3 regions of the Klebsiella sp. Sb-30 genome follow, and region 1 is predicted to be linked to each of the others. Evidence: predicted binding sites of a transcription regulator. Region 1 holds the regulator's gene; each other region holds the start of a gene.

Region 1 (4,269 bases):
AGCAAGGGGCGATTAGCGCGTATGACCTGCTCGACCTGCTGCGCGAGAAAGAGCCGCAGGCGAAACCGCCGACGGTCTACCGGGCGCTGGAGTTTCTGCTGGAACAGGGATTCGTGCACAAGGTGGAATCGACCAACAGCTACGTGCTGTGCCATCTTTTCGATCAGCCGACCCATAGCTCAGCCATGTTTATCTGCGACCGCTGCGGCGTGGTCAAAGAAGAGTGTGCCGAAGGCGTTGAAGACATTATGCATACGCTGGCGGCCAGAATGGGTTTTGCGCTACGCCACAATGTGATTGAAGCACACGGCCTGTGCGCGGGTTGTGTCGAGGTCGAAGCCTGTAGCACCCCGGGACACTGCCATCACGACCATACCATTCAGATTAAAAAGAAAGCCCGCTGAGGCTATCGCCGCAGCGGGAATCCAGGTTGCCGGTACCTCCATGTACCATCGGGCAGGCAATAACAAAGGGTTAATTCGTTAACACTCACCGCTACCAGCGGTGATCGTTTTTTCGTTCCCAGTCAGACACTTCTTTCTCCGCCTGATCTTTAGCGTATCCATAACGCTCCTGGATTTTCCCGACCAGCTGGTCACGCTTACCTTCAATGACGGTCATATCGTCATCGGTCAGCTTGCCCCATTTTTCTTTCGCTTTACCTTTCAACTGTTTCCAGTTACCGCCGATTTCGTCTTTGTTCATAATTCAATCCTCATCGTTCGGTGAGTTAACAGCCCGCTGTGTGCCGGACATAGTATTAACTATAGATAAGAATTCTGAGTTGAATTTATTATTCGGAATCTTTAACCAATTACATATCAAAAATCGCTACGAAAACCAGGTGCCACGCCGCCAGTGTCGCCGCCAGATGACCGCCAGCGACAGACCGCGCAGCGCGAGGAAGACCGCCAGCGCCAGCCATAGCGCGTGGTTGCCAAGGACCGGCAGCGTCAGCAGCGTCAGGGCAAACCCCGCCGCCGCCACCGCCATGCTGTTGCGCATCTCAGCCCCGCGCGTCGCGCCGATGAACATGCCATCCAGCAAATAACACCACACGCCAATCACCGGCAAAACGATCTGCCAGATCAGATAGCGATCGGCAAGCAGCTGAAGCGAGGGTAGCGAAGTCAACAGGGCGATAATCTGCTGCCCGGCTACGGCATAGGTTGCCGCAAAGGCCAGCGCCACCATTCCCGACTGGCGGCAGGCCGCCCGCCAGACATCAAGCAACTGGCTACCGTCACGCGCGCCGTACGCCTGTCCGGAGTGCGCTTCCACGGCATAAGCAAAACCATCCAGGGCATAGGCGGTGAAGGTCAACATGGTCATCAGGAGCGCGTTGACGGCAACGATCTCACCGCCAAGACGAGCGCCGAAAACGGTCACCGCACCAAAGCACAACTGAAGCAGCAGAGAGCGCAGCATGATATCGCGATTGAGCGCCAGCAAGCGGCGCACATCTCCGCGCCACGCGCGCTTGAGCAGGGCAAATGACACGCCGCGTAGCGCCAGCACGCGCCTTGCCATCAGCAGCCCGATGATAAAGGTGACATATTCGGCGGTGACCGTCGCCAGCGCGGCCCCCTGCACGTTCAGGTGCAGGCCCATCACCAGCCACAGATCGAGCACAATATTCAGCAGGTTGCCAACGATCAGCAAAATCACCGGCGCCCGGGCGTACTGTACGCCCAACAGCCAACCGAGCAGCACCAGGTTTGCCAGCGATGCCGGCGCACTCAGCCAGCGGATGTCGAGAAAGCGCCGCGCCTGCTCCAGCACCGCGTCATTGCCGCCAACAATATGCAACGCCAGATCGATAAGCGGGGTTCGGAAAATCACAATCAGCAGGCCGGCGCCTGTTGCCAGCCCCAGCGGCTGCACCAGTGCCCGCGCCAGGCGGAGAGGATCTTTGGCGCCAAAGGCCTGCGCCGTCAGTCCGGTGGTACTCATCCGCAGGAAAAGCAGCAGCATGAAGAGAAAACTGGTGGCCGTCGCGCCGACCGCGACACCGCCGAGGTAAACCGGGCTGTCGAGATGGCCAATCACGGCGGTATCCACCAGTCCCAGCAGCGGAACGGTGATATTGGAGAAAATCATGGGTAGCGCCAGGCGCCACAGGGCCTTATCAGCGGCGTTAAAGAACATGAGAAAGAGCCTGACCGGGAGGAGACAGCGCAGCATCATGCATCAGACGATGCTGCGTGGGGAAGGTGTTACAGCCACTCGCCGTTGCGAATCACGCCAACGGCCAGCCCTTCGATAGTGAAATTTTGTTCGCGTAGATTCACCACGATAGGGGAAAACTCGCTGTTTTCTGGCAGAAGTTCGACGATATTGCCCTGTTTTTTAAGACGCTTAACGGTGACCTCTTCGTCAATACGCGCCACGACAACCTGGCCGTTGCGTACATCCTGCGTTTTATGGACCGCCAGCAGATCGCCATCGAGAATACCGATATCTTTCATTGACATGCCGCTTACCCGCAGCAAAAAGTCGGCGTTCGGCTTGAACATCGCCGGATCGACCTGGAAGTGGCCTTCGATATGCTGCTGAGCCAGCAGCGGCTCACCGGCCGCCACGCGGCCAATCAACGGTAAACCCGGTTCTTCTTCCGTAAGCAGGCGAATCCCCCGGGAGGCGCCGGAGATAATCTCGATCGCGCCCTTACGCGCCAGCGCTTTCAGGTGTTCTTCCGCCGCGTTTGGGGAACGGAACCCCAAGCGCTGAGCAATTTCCGCACGCGTCGGCGGCATGCCCGTCTGGCTGATGTGATCCCGAATGAGATCAAACACCTCTTGCTGCCTGGTCGTTAACGCTTTCATCCCGCCCCCTGGGTGTATATACAGTTATGCTGTGAGTATATACAGCTAACGGTGATTTTGGAATCAAATTTCACACAAAAATCAGGAGATTCTTTCCATTTTGCGTCCCCGATAGCCCATTGCGCCAGGGGTGGTTGTCGCCAGCCGGGCAAAACCCATCGGGGGTCGGCCGATCGCCGGGAGGACATCGCCAGGCGGGGGCATCTCACAAAGTGGTCGCTCAGTGATAGCGGGCCCACAGCAAGAGGCCCCAGGTGATCAGCGCGATCACAATGGCCAGCAGCACCGCCGCAGAACCCATATCTTTCGCCCGACCGGACAGCTCATGATGTTCCGGGCCAATACGGTCCACCACCGCCTCAATCGCGCTATTAAGAATTTCGACTATCATCACTATCAGGACCGAGCCTATCAGCAGCACACGCGTGATGGCGTCAACGTCCAGCCAGCAGGCGATCGCGACAGCAACAATGGCGGCGATGCCTTCTTGACGAAATGCGGCCTCATTTATCCATGCCGCACGGAACCCTTTCCAGGAATAACCTGCCGCTTTAATGATTCGGGTTAACCCAGTGGTATTATTGGCCATCAAAAGAACCTTTTTATGTAAATGACGTCAATGAGTGTACGCGTTTGCCGCGTGGCAACGGAAATTTTGCGCGCTTTCTGTTATTCTTGCCGCGCATTTGCATGATTAACCAGAGGCTTCACATCGTTTATGTCCGGCTGGCAACGAATTTACTATAAATTACTGAATTTACCATTACGGGTGCTGGTAAAAAGCAAGTCTATTCCCGCAGAACCTGCTCAGGAATTAGGGCTGGATACCTCGCGTCCGATCATGTACGTCCTGCCTTATAATTCCAAGGCGGACCTGCTGACCCTGCGCGCCCAGTGCCTGGAGCACGATTTACCCGATCCGCTTGAACCGCTGGAAATCGATGGCGCGCTGCTGCCGCGCTACGTATTTATCCACGGTGGCCCGCGCGTCTTTACCTACTACGCGCCGAAAGAAGAGTCGATTAAGCTGTTCCACGACTACCTGGATCTGCACCGCAACCATCCTGACCTGGACGTGCAAATGGTGCCAGTCTCGGTGATGTTTGGTCGTGCGCCAGGGCGCGAAAAAGGCGAAGTAAACCCGCCGCTGCGCATGCTGAATGGCATTCAGAAGTTCTTCGCCGTTCTGTGGCTGGGCCGCGACAGCTTTGTCCGTTTCTCGCCGCCGGTTTCTCTGCGCAGAATGGCCACCGAACACGGCACCGATAAAATTATCGCCCAGAAGCTGGCCCGCGTCGCGCGTATGCACTTCGCCCGCCAACGTCTGGCCGCCGTCGGCCCACGTCTGCCGGCACGTCAGGATCTGTTCAATAAGCTGCTGGCCTCCAAAGCCATCGCCCGCGCGGTGGAAGATGAAGCGCGCAGCAAGAAAATTTCCCATGAG
Region 2 (4,269 bases), 110 kb from region 1:
CCAGCAGCTCAGCCGGATCGAATTCCGCCAGGTCACATAGCGCCACCGTGTTCTGCACCACCTGCAGGTCGCCCTGCACTTCCAGATCACCGCTGCGAATAAGCGCCGTGAGCTGTTGACGGTTGCGCAGCTGTGGCAGCACGCTGAGACGAGTAATGACGGTACAGTCGGCATCGCCTTCCCAGGTCCCCAGCACATCCACCTGACGCTCGCTGAAGACCAGCACAACCGGCGTCGACAGCTCCTTCAGCTCAACGCGCAGCACCTTCCCCAGCAGACGCTGGCGAGCAGGTTTTAACGCTTTGTCGCGCCAGAGAAAGGTATTGAGGGCGGTTTCAATGCCAGCGGTAACCAGTGGTTTGAAAGGCATGCGATCCCTCCTGTCAGAACTTATAACCGCGGTGCAACGCAACGATACCAGCCGTCAGGTTGTAGTAGTCGACGTTTTCGAAACCGGCGTCCTGCATCATGGCTTTCAGGGTGTCCTGATTCGGGTGCATACGAATAGATTCCGCCAGGTAGCGATAGCTTTCACCGTCTTTGGCAACCAGTTCCCCTACGCGCGGCAGCACGTGGAAGGAGTAGGCATCATAGGCTTTGCTGAGCGGCTCAATAATCGGTTTCGAGAACTCGAGCACCAGCAGACGACCGCCCGGCTTCAGGACGCGATACATTGAACGCAGCGCCTTTTCTTTATCGGTGACGTTACGCAGGCCAAATGAAATCGTGATGCAGTCAAAAGTGTTGTCGGCAAACGGCAGCGCTTCTGCGTTAGCCTGAACGTATTCAACGTTGCCGACGATGCCGATGTTGCGCAGCTTTTCGCGCCCCATTTTCAGCATAGAGTCGTTGATATCTGCCAGCATGACGCGCCCCGTTTCACCCACCAGGCGAGAGAACTTCGCCGTCAGGTCGCCGGTACCGCCGGCCAGGTCCAGAACGGTCTGTCCACGGCGTACGCCGCTGCAATCGATGGTGAAACGCTTCCACAAACGATGAATACCGAACGACATCAGATCATTCATAACATCATATTTTGCGGCCACAGAATGGAATACATGTGCCACCATGTCCGCCTTCTGCTCTTTGGCTACCGTCTGAAAACCAAAGTGCGTCGTTTCTTGTGAATCCTCAACCATCTCAATGCCTGCTTATCAAGAAAATGTTCGCCGAGTGTAACAGATTCAGCGCATTTCCCATACGGTTCAACGCGGCATAGAGGACTCGCCGGACATCGTCTCATCGGCCGGATCGGAGGTAAATTCGTTATCTTCAAGCGCTTTTTCGTCTTCTTCAGAACGATATTCGTCATCCTGAGCCGTTGCCTGATCGACTAAATCAGGATTAATCCCGCGCTTCACTTCAACGCCAAGACCGCGGAACGCTTCTGCCTGCACCAGCAGATTTCCGCGCCCGGAAGCAAGCTTTTTCATCGCCTGGCGATAGTTATCCTGGGCTTTATCCAGGCTCTGCCCGATGGCGGACATATCATCAACGAACAGTCGCATTTTGTCGTACAGACGACCTGCGCGCTCAGCGATTTTCTGCGCATTGCGGCTTTGATGTTCATAACGCCAGAGATTGGCAATCGTCCGCAGCGCCACCAGCAGCGTCGTCGGACTGACCAGCATAATGTTGTTCTTCAGCGCTTCGCTGATAAGTTCAGGCTGGCGGTCGATAGCCAGCAGGAAAGCCGGCTCCACGGGAATAAACATCAGCACATAGTCGAGCGAGCGCAGGCCCGGCAGCTGTTGATAATCTTTACGTCCGAGCAGGCGAATATGGTTACGCACCGAGGCGATATGCTCCTGCAGCGCCGCCTCGCGGGTGTAGTCATCTTCGGCATTGAAATAGCGTTCGTAGGCCACCAGCGTCATTTTGGCATCAATGACCACGTCTTTCCCCTGCGGCAGGCGAACGATGACATCGGGCTGCATGCGCGAACGACCTTCTGTTTCGATGCTGACCTGGGTCTGGTATTCATACCCTTCGCGTAGCCCGGAAGCTTCCAGCACGCGGGTTAGCACCACCTCTCCCCAGTTACCCTGCGTTTTGTTATCCCCTTTCAACGCCCGGGTCAGGTTCAACGCCTCCTGCGCCATCTGCGCGTTCAGCTGCTGCAGATTGCGGATCTCATGGGCCAGCGTATGCCGCTCACGCGCCTCCTGGCCAAAACTGTCCTGCACCTGGCGGCGGAAACCGTCCAGCTGTTCACGCAGCGGCGTCAGCAGGCCATGTAAACTCTGCCGGTTCTGCTCATCGACGCGCCGGTTGCTGTGTTCGAAAATGCGGTTTGCCAGGTTTTCAAACTGCTCGCTCAGACGCTGTTCGCTGTTCACCATCTGGCGGATTTTATCCTCGGCGTGGATCCGGGTAGATTCAAGGCGGGTGGTGACTTCGCGGAGATCGGCCTCCAGAGAGCTATTGATATCACGCAGGCTGCGCAGTTCGTTATTCAGCAACTCACATTCATCGCGCCAGTGGGCCTCCTGCACCAGCTGCTGGCGCGCGGCGCTGAGCTCGATATCCAGTTCACGGCGCTCCTCGATAAGGTCGGCGCGAATTTGGTCAGCTTTGGCTTTGGTCGCCAGCCACCCTGCGACCAGCCCTACGGCCAGCGCCACGATGGCACTTATCACAATCGAGATATCCACAACGCCCCCTGCGGCAACAACTTACGGCACAAAAATAGAATTGTGCTGTACAAACGTCCAGTTTAAAAGAGATTTCCTGCGAGGCGCAGCGCAAAAAAGAAAGGCCGGAAGATCCGGCCCTGGGTGGAGAGGCGAGGAATTACAGCAGACGGCGAGCCGCTTCGACGACGATTTTTACCGCGTGGCTTTCGGTTTGCTTCATGGTTTCCGCGTTCGGAATTTCCTGCTGGGTACGGTTGACGATAACCCCGGCAACCATCCCGGCACGCAGCCCCTGGCTGGCACACATGGTCAGCAGAGTCGCAGACTCCATCTCGTAGTTCATGACCCCCATTGACTGCCACTCTTCCATAGAACCTTTAAAACGGCTGACCACGCGACCGGAGAAGGTGTCGTAGCGCTCCTGGCCCGGGTAGAAGGTGTCAGATGATGCGGTCACGCCGATATGGGTGGTCGCGCCGATCGATTTGGCCGCTTCAACCAGCGCAGTGGTGCAGGCAAAGTCAGCCACGGCCGGGTATTCCATCGGCGCAAAGTGCAGACTCGCGCCATCGAGACGTACGGATGCGGTGGTAACCAGCACGTCACCGACGTTAATGTGTGGCTGGATAGCGCCGGTGGTGCCGATACGCAGGAAGGTACGAATCCCCAGCTGCGCCAGTTCTTCAACGGCGATGGACGTTGACGGGCCGCCGATACCGGTAGAGCAGACAATGACCGACTTGCCATCCAGTTCGGCACGCCAGGAGGTAAATTCGCGGTGAGATGCCAGCTTGACCGGCTTATCCATCAGCGCGGCGATCTTTTCCACACGCTCCGGATCGCCAGGGACGATAGCCAGCGTAGCCCCTTGTAAATCGTTTTTGGTGAGGCCGAGATGAAAAACATCAGACTTAGACATAAAAAACTCCTCTGTGGGTCGAATTATCAGCAGAAGCAAAACGGTACTTTACAGAAGCTACCCGCTTAGTTTTGTGACAAAAATCACCATGAACAAAAATCATTGCAATGATTTTCCATCAAAAAGTGATAAACATCACATTAACAAGTTATATTCATCGTGTCTGAACAAAAGATAGCCTGTTTCAGGCACTGTGCTTTGTTAACGTCCGGTCGATAGCGTCTATAGTTATCGATGCGCTAATAAATAAGGGTACGGAGAATACCATGACCACAACCAAGCAACCTGGCTTTGCGCCTGCAGCCACGCCGCACGCTTCTACCGCCGTTCATACCTCGGAGGAGAGCATCATCACAGGCGAAACGTCGATCCCCACTCAGGGAGAGAACATGCCGGCCTATCATGCTCGTCCGAAGAACGCCGATGGCCTGCTGCCGGTCGTTATCGTTGTTCAGGAAATTTTCGGCGTCCATGAACATATCCGCGACATTTGCCGCCGTCTGGCGCAGGAGGGATATCTGGCTATCGCACCAGAGCTCTACTTCCGCCAGGGCGATCCGAATGACTATACCGATATCCCCACCCTGTTCCAGGAGCTGGTCAGCAAAGTGCCGGATGCGCAGGTGCTGGCCGACCTCGACCATGTCGCCAGCTGGGCCGCACGCCACGGAGGCGATGCTCATCGTCTGCTGATCACCGGCTTCTGCTGGGGTG
Region 3 (4,269 bases), 2.1 Mb from region 1:
CACCACAATGGCTTTTTCCGCCAGCTGCAGCTGTCCCTGCAGCCCTGGCATTCCGGCCAGCTGTACTGCCAGCGCCTCCAGTCGTCCCAGACTGCCCGGGGGTTTCAATAACCCATCCAGATGTTGTTGCGCCTGAGCCATCGCCGCGCGGTCCGGCAGCGGAATGTCGGCGATGAAGGCCGAAAGATTGTCCATCATGTTCCTCGTAGCACTTGCAGGTGATTTGCCATAGCCCGTCGTGAACGCCGTCGCGCATGAAAGCTGGCGTGACGCAGCGGTTCGCCACCGGGAGAAGGAGATAAATCAGAGAGGGGATAATTCCCGACGGCGAGAGCCGCCGCCGGGCAGGTACGATGCGATTACTCTTCGACCTTCGCTTCGCCCATGACTTTCAGCTTTTTGGAAATGTCACGACGTTCTTTCGACAGTTCGGCATTTTTGATGATGTAGTCATCAACACGATCTTCGTAATCGCTTTTCATGCTGGCGATGATGCCCTGAATAGCTTCAACGCTCATGCCCGGTTTGATGTAGTCACTGAGGTTGTCCAGCAGCAGTACGCGCTTCTGGTTATCACGGATCTTTTTCTCAACGTCCTGAATTTCACGCTGCAATTTGTTCTTACGACGATACAGACGAACAAACTCCAGTACGTCCTGGAAAGAAGGCTTAGTTGTTTCCATTTTTACACCCCTAATATTTGAGATTCGGATTCGCTAAAGCGACTGCTATATAGGGCTAACATAACTGTTAGCAGCCGCGGATGACAATGTTTTTTCCTTTACGTTTATCATAACCCTAAATGCTGCTGAATCGAAGCAACCTGTGGGCAAATTGCGCGCATCTGGTTTTTATTTACGCAAAGCCCGGCAGATTAAATTCGACAGCAGTTCAAGCTGGCGCGCCAGTTCTATCGTCAGCCAGACGTAGCCGTGGATCGGGGTTTCCGCCAGGCTATCTCCCTGATGTTCTTTCATTAGTTCGCGCAGTTCGGCGACGATATCATTGAGTTTTTCCGTGTTGGCGCGAATCGGCTGCGGATTACCTTCATACAGCGCATGCGCAATCGTCAGCAGCGTTTGCTGGGTCATCTGCTGGGTCTCGCGCAGCGTGTGGGCGTTCAGCATCACAAAATGGCCGGGACGCGAGCTCCAGTATGCATTGATCTGCAGTTCCAGCATGCAGACCAGGTTACGACTCACGGTTTGAATAGCTTCAAAGATGGCTTTCTGGATATGGGTTTCTTTACTCGCCGGGGTAATCAGCCCGCGCATCTTCACCACATCGTTAAGCACTTTTTGCAGATGTTTTTCCAGCCGCGGTCTTTCCACCAGATTGGGGGAGAATCCGGCCTGATAAAGACGGTTGAAGGCGGTGACGTAATTTGCCATCTGGATTCGCCAGTGCAGGAACGCCCGCTGCGGCCAGATGCCGGTGAACAGCATGGCCAGCAGGGAACCAAAGATAACATCGCCGCTTCGCCATAGCGCGGTGTGCATATCCCCTGGCGGCGCGCCCACCACCACCGCCAGCGTAATGCCGATGAGCAGCGCCTGATACGGTTTTTTCCCTAACGCCAGCCAGCCGCAGAGGAACATCGCCACCGCGCACCACAGCACCATGACGGGTAAGGAGATAAGCTCAAGCTTTAACGCCACCAGCCCGAGCGCCGAGCCCAGGATAGTGCCGCCGATACGCTCAAAGGCGCGCGGCACCACGTTGCCCCAGAACGAAATCGGCCCCATCACCACCACCAGAGTGATCAGAGGCCACGTCCCTTCCGGTACATTCAGCAAACGAACCAGCAAAAAGGTAAGGACAAAGGCCAGAGCAATTCGAATACCATGCACCACGCGATAGTGGCGATACAGACGGATTTCGAAAGGCTTAAGTGATTTATCAGCGCGCACAGACCTCTCCAGCAAGCAAACGGCGGCAGGAAGCAAAGGCCAATTGTAACTGCTTTTTCAATGTAAGCAGTACGCTAATGTAAAAAACCTTGTCCACTGCAGGGGTAAGCGCTTATTTCGCCACCCGTTCCACCGCGACATACATTTCGATGTCCCAGTAACCGTCCTGATTGCCGTCGTTGAGATAGACCTCAAAACAGGGTTTTTCCGCCAGCCGATACGCCTTGCTCTGCACCAGGCTATTGAAGAACGCCAGCCACGGCGTCGAGAAGTCGTGATTTTCCACCCGCGCGCTGGCGACTGCATACTCTCCCCCGGCAATCTCAGTGAGAATAACCCCTTCGCTATTGGGCGGAATGACGAAATCGTCTGCTACGGTGACCACCGTATCGCAGCGCAGCTTCTCCGGTGGAACCTGATCGGGATTGTCATAGTAAACGGCCACCCACTCCTGTGCCGGAATCTGACGGCCGCTGACCCACGCCATAAGCTGCTCAAAACCCTGTTTAACGGTCTGCTCCCAGGGCCCCACCATATGAAAACCGGCAATGGTTCGTTTGCCGACGGACTTCACGCTGTAGTTCATATTGCCTCCACCAGTGATAACGACTGTATAAATGTACATATACTGTAGCCAGGTGATGCACATCAGTATGTGCGCTGATTCACAGAGTGGCCAATGAAGGGGGGCGAAAAATGAGCAAAAAAAACGCCCCGTGCGGGGCGTTGCGGTTACAGCGCGTGATGCAGATAATCGCTCATCCGCGAGAACACCCCGCCCTTGCCGACGCTTTCCAGCGTCACCAGCGGCCAGTGAGCGACCACTTTGTCGCCGTCATAGAGTGAGATTTCCCCGACCCGTTGATTTGCGGCAATTGGCGCCTCAAGATCTTTTTTATCCAGCACATATTTGGCTTTAATACGCGGCACTTCCGACTTCGGCAGCGCCAGCCAGAAATCCTGATCGGTGCCCAGCTGGATTTGTTCTTTATCACCGTACCAGATACGTTCGCTGCCGACCTTTTTGCCCTTTTGCAGCACCTGAACGGTGTCGAAATTTTGCTGGCCCCAGTGCAGCAGTTTTGCCGCCTGCTGTTCGCGCCCTTTCGGGCTATCGGCCCCCATCACTACGGCAATCAGGCGCCGCTGGCCGTCCACCGCGGAGGCAATCAGGTTAAAGCCGGCGCCGGAGGTATGCCCGGTCTTTAATCCATCAACATTCATGGTCTTATCCCATAGCAGCCCGTTCCGGTTCTGCTGGGTGATCCCGTTCCACGTCAGGCTTTTTTGGCTGTACATGTGATAAACGTCGGGCTCGCCGTGAATGATCGCCCGCGACAGCACCGCAAGATCGTACGCCGAGCTGTGTTGACCCGGCGCATCCAGGCCATGCACGGTTTCAAAGTGGGTATCCTGCAGATGCAGTTTTTTTACGTACTCATTCATCATGGCCACGAACTGCGGCTGGCCGCCTGCGACATAATCAGCCAGCGCCACGCAGGCATCATTGCCGGAGTCGACGATGAGGCCGCGGCTTAAATCCCGGACGCTGACCCGATCGCCGGCCTTAAGGAACATCAACGACGAGCCGTCAAAGACAGGGTTGCCTTTCGCCCAGGCGTCGCGGCCGACGGTCACAATATCGTCAAAGGAGATACGATGACTGTCGATGGCGCGATCGACGACGTATCCGGTCATGAGTTTGGTCAGGCTGGCAGGGTTGCGCTGCTGGTGTTCATTACCCGCAGTCAGGATCTGCCCGGTCGTGTAATCCATCAGTACCCAGGAGCCCGCCTGAATGGACGGTGGCGGCACGGTGACGGGGAAATCATTGGCAGCAAATGCGCAAGAAACGCTCGAAGCGAGCAAAGTTACAGCAATAAAAAAACGGCCTTTCAACGGCATATCCTCTAAATTGACAGATTCGCCGTCCTTTTTACGGAAGTTCTCCTTTCAAATCAGGGTTTAATTGCAAGAAAATATGACACGGCAAAAGCGCCGCGCAGCCAACGCCCTTCTGATGCCCAGGTAAATCGTTTACCATAACGGGTGCCAGCCACCATGGAAAATGAACAGATTATGCAAGATAGCGCCAACCAGCCCGGATTTTTATTCCACGATTACGAAACCTTCGGTACCCACCCTGCGCTCGATCGGCCGGCCCAGTTCGCCGCCATTCGCACCGATGCCGAACTGAATATCATCGGTGAGCCGGAGGTTTTCTACTGCAAACTGGCCGACGACTATCTGCCGCAGCCGCAGGCGGTGATGATAACCGGGATCACCCCGCAGGAAGCGAACGCCAAAGGCGATAATGAAGCCGCCTTTGCCCGCCGGATTCACGATCTGTTCACGGTGC

The links. The regulator LexA, encoded in region 1, represses DNA repair genes until DNA is damaged. The targets are predictions, from matches to a motif close to TNCTGTATGTACATACAGNA.
Region 2: a site for LexA is predicted at 2,698-2,717, ahead of rmuC (DNA recombination protein RmuC). Genes of this name have one in related genera too.
Region 3: a site for LexA is predicted at 2,518-2,537, ahead of sbmC (DNA gyrase inhibitor SbmC). Genes of this name have one in related genera too.

Annotation. Positions count from the first base shown of each region.
Region 1 is NZ_CM172749.1:5,044,081-5,048,349, forward strand. It holds gene zur (zinc uptake transcriptional repressor Zur) at 1-404, shown strand, start outside; gene AC236I_RS23575 (CsbD family protein) at 496-705, opposite strand; gene dinF (MATE family efflux transporter DinF) at 832-2,148, opposite strand; gene lexA (transcriptional repressor LexA) at 2,217-2,825, opposite strand; gene AC236I_RS23590 (diacylglycerol kinase) at 3,046-3,414, opposite strand; gene plsB (glycerol-3-phosphate 1-O-acyltransferase PlsB) at 3,544-4,269, shown strand, end outside.
Region 2 is NZ_CM172749.1:5,151,852-5,156,120, forward strand. It holds gene ubiJ (ubiquinone biosynthesis protein UbiJ) at 1-370, opposite strand, end outside; gene ubiE (bifunctional demethylmenaquinone methyltransferase/2-methoxy-6-polyprenyl-1,4-benzoquinol methylase UbiE) at 384-1,139, opposite strand; gene rmuC (DNA recombination protein RmuC) at 1,206-2,654, opposite strand; gene udp (uridine phosphorylase) at 2,794-3,555, opposite strand; gene AC236I_RS24080 (dienelactone hydrolase family protein) at 3,822-4,269, shown strand, end outside.
Region 3 is NZ_CM172749.1:1,786,533-1,790,801, reverse strand. It holds gene cobT (nicotinate-nucleotide--dimethylbenzimidazole phosphoribosyltransferase) at 1-195, opposite strand, end outside; gene AC236I_RS08395 (DUF496 family protein) at 360-683, opposite strand; gene AC236I_RS08390 (FUSC family protein) at 852-1,910, opposite strand; gene sbmC (DNA gyrase inhibitor SbmC) at 2,023-2,496, opposite strand; gene dacD (serine-type D-Ala-D-Ala carboxypeptidase DacD) at 2,643-3,809, opposite strand; gene sbcB (exodeoxyribonuclease I) at 3,990-4,269, shown strand, end outside.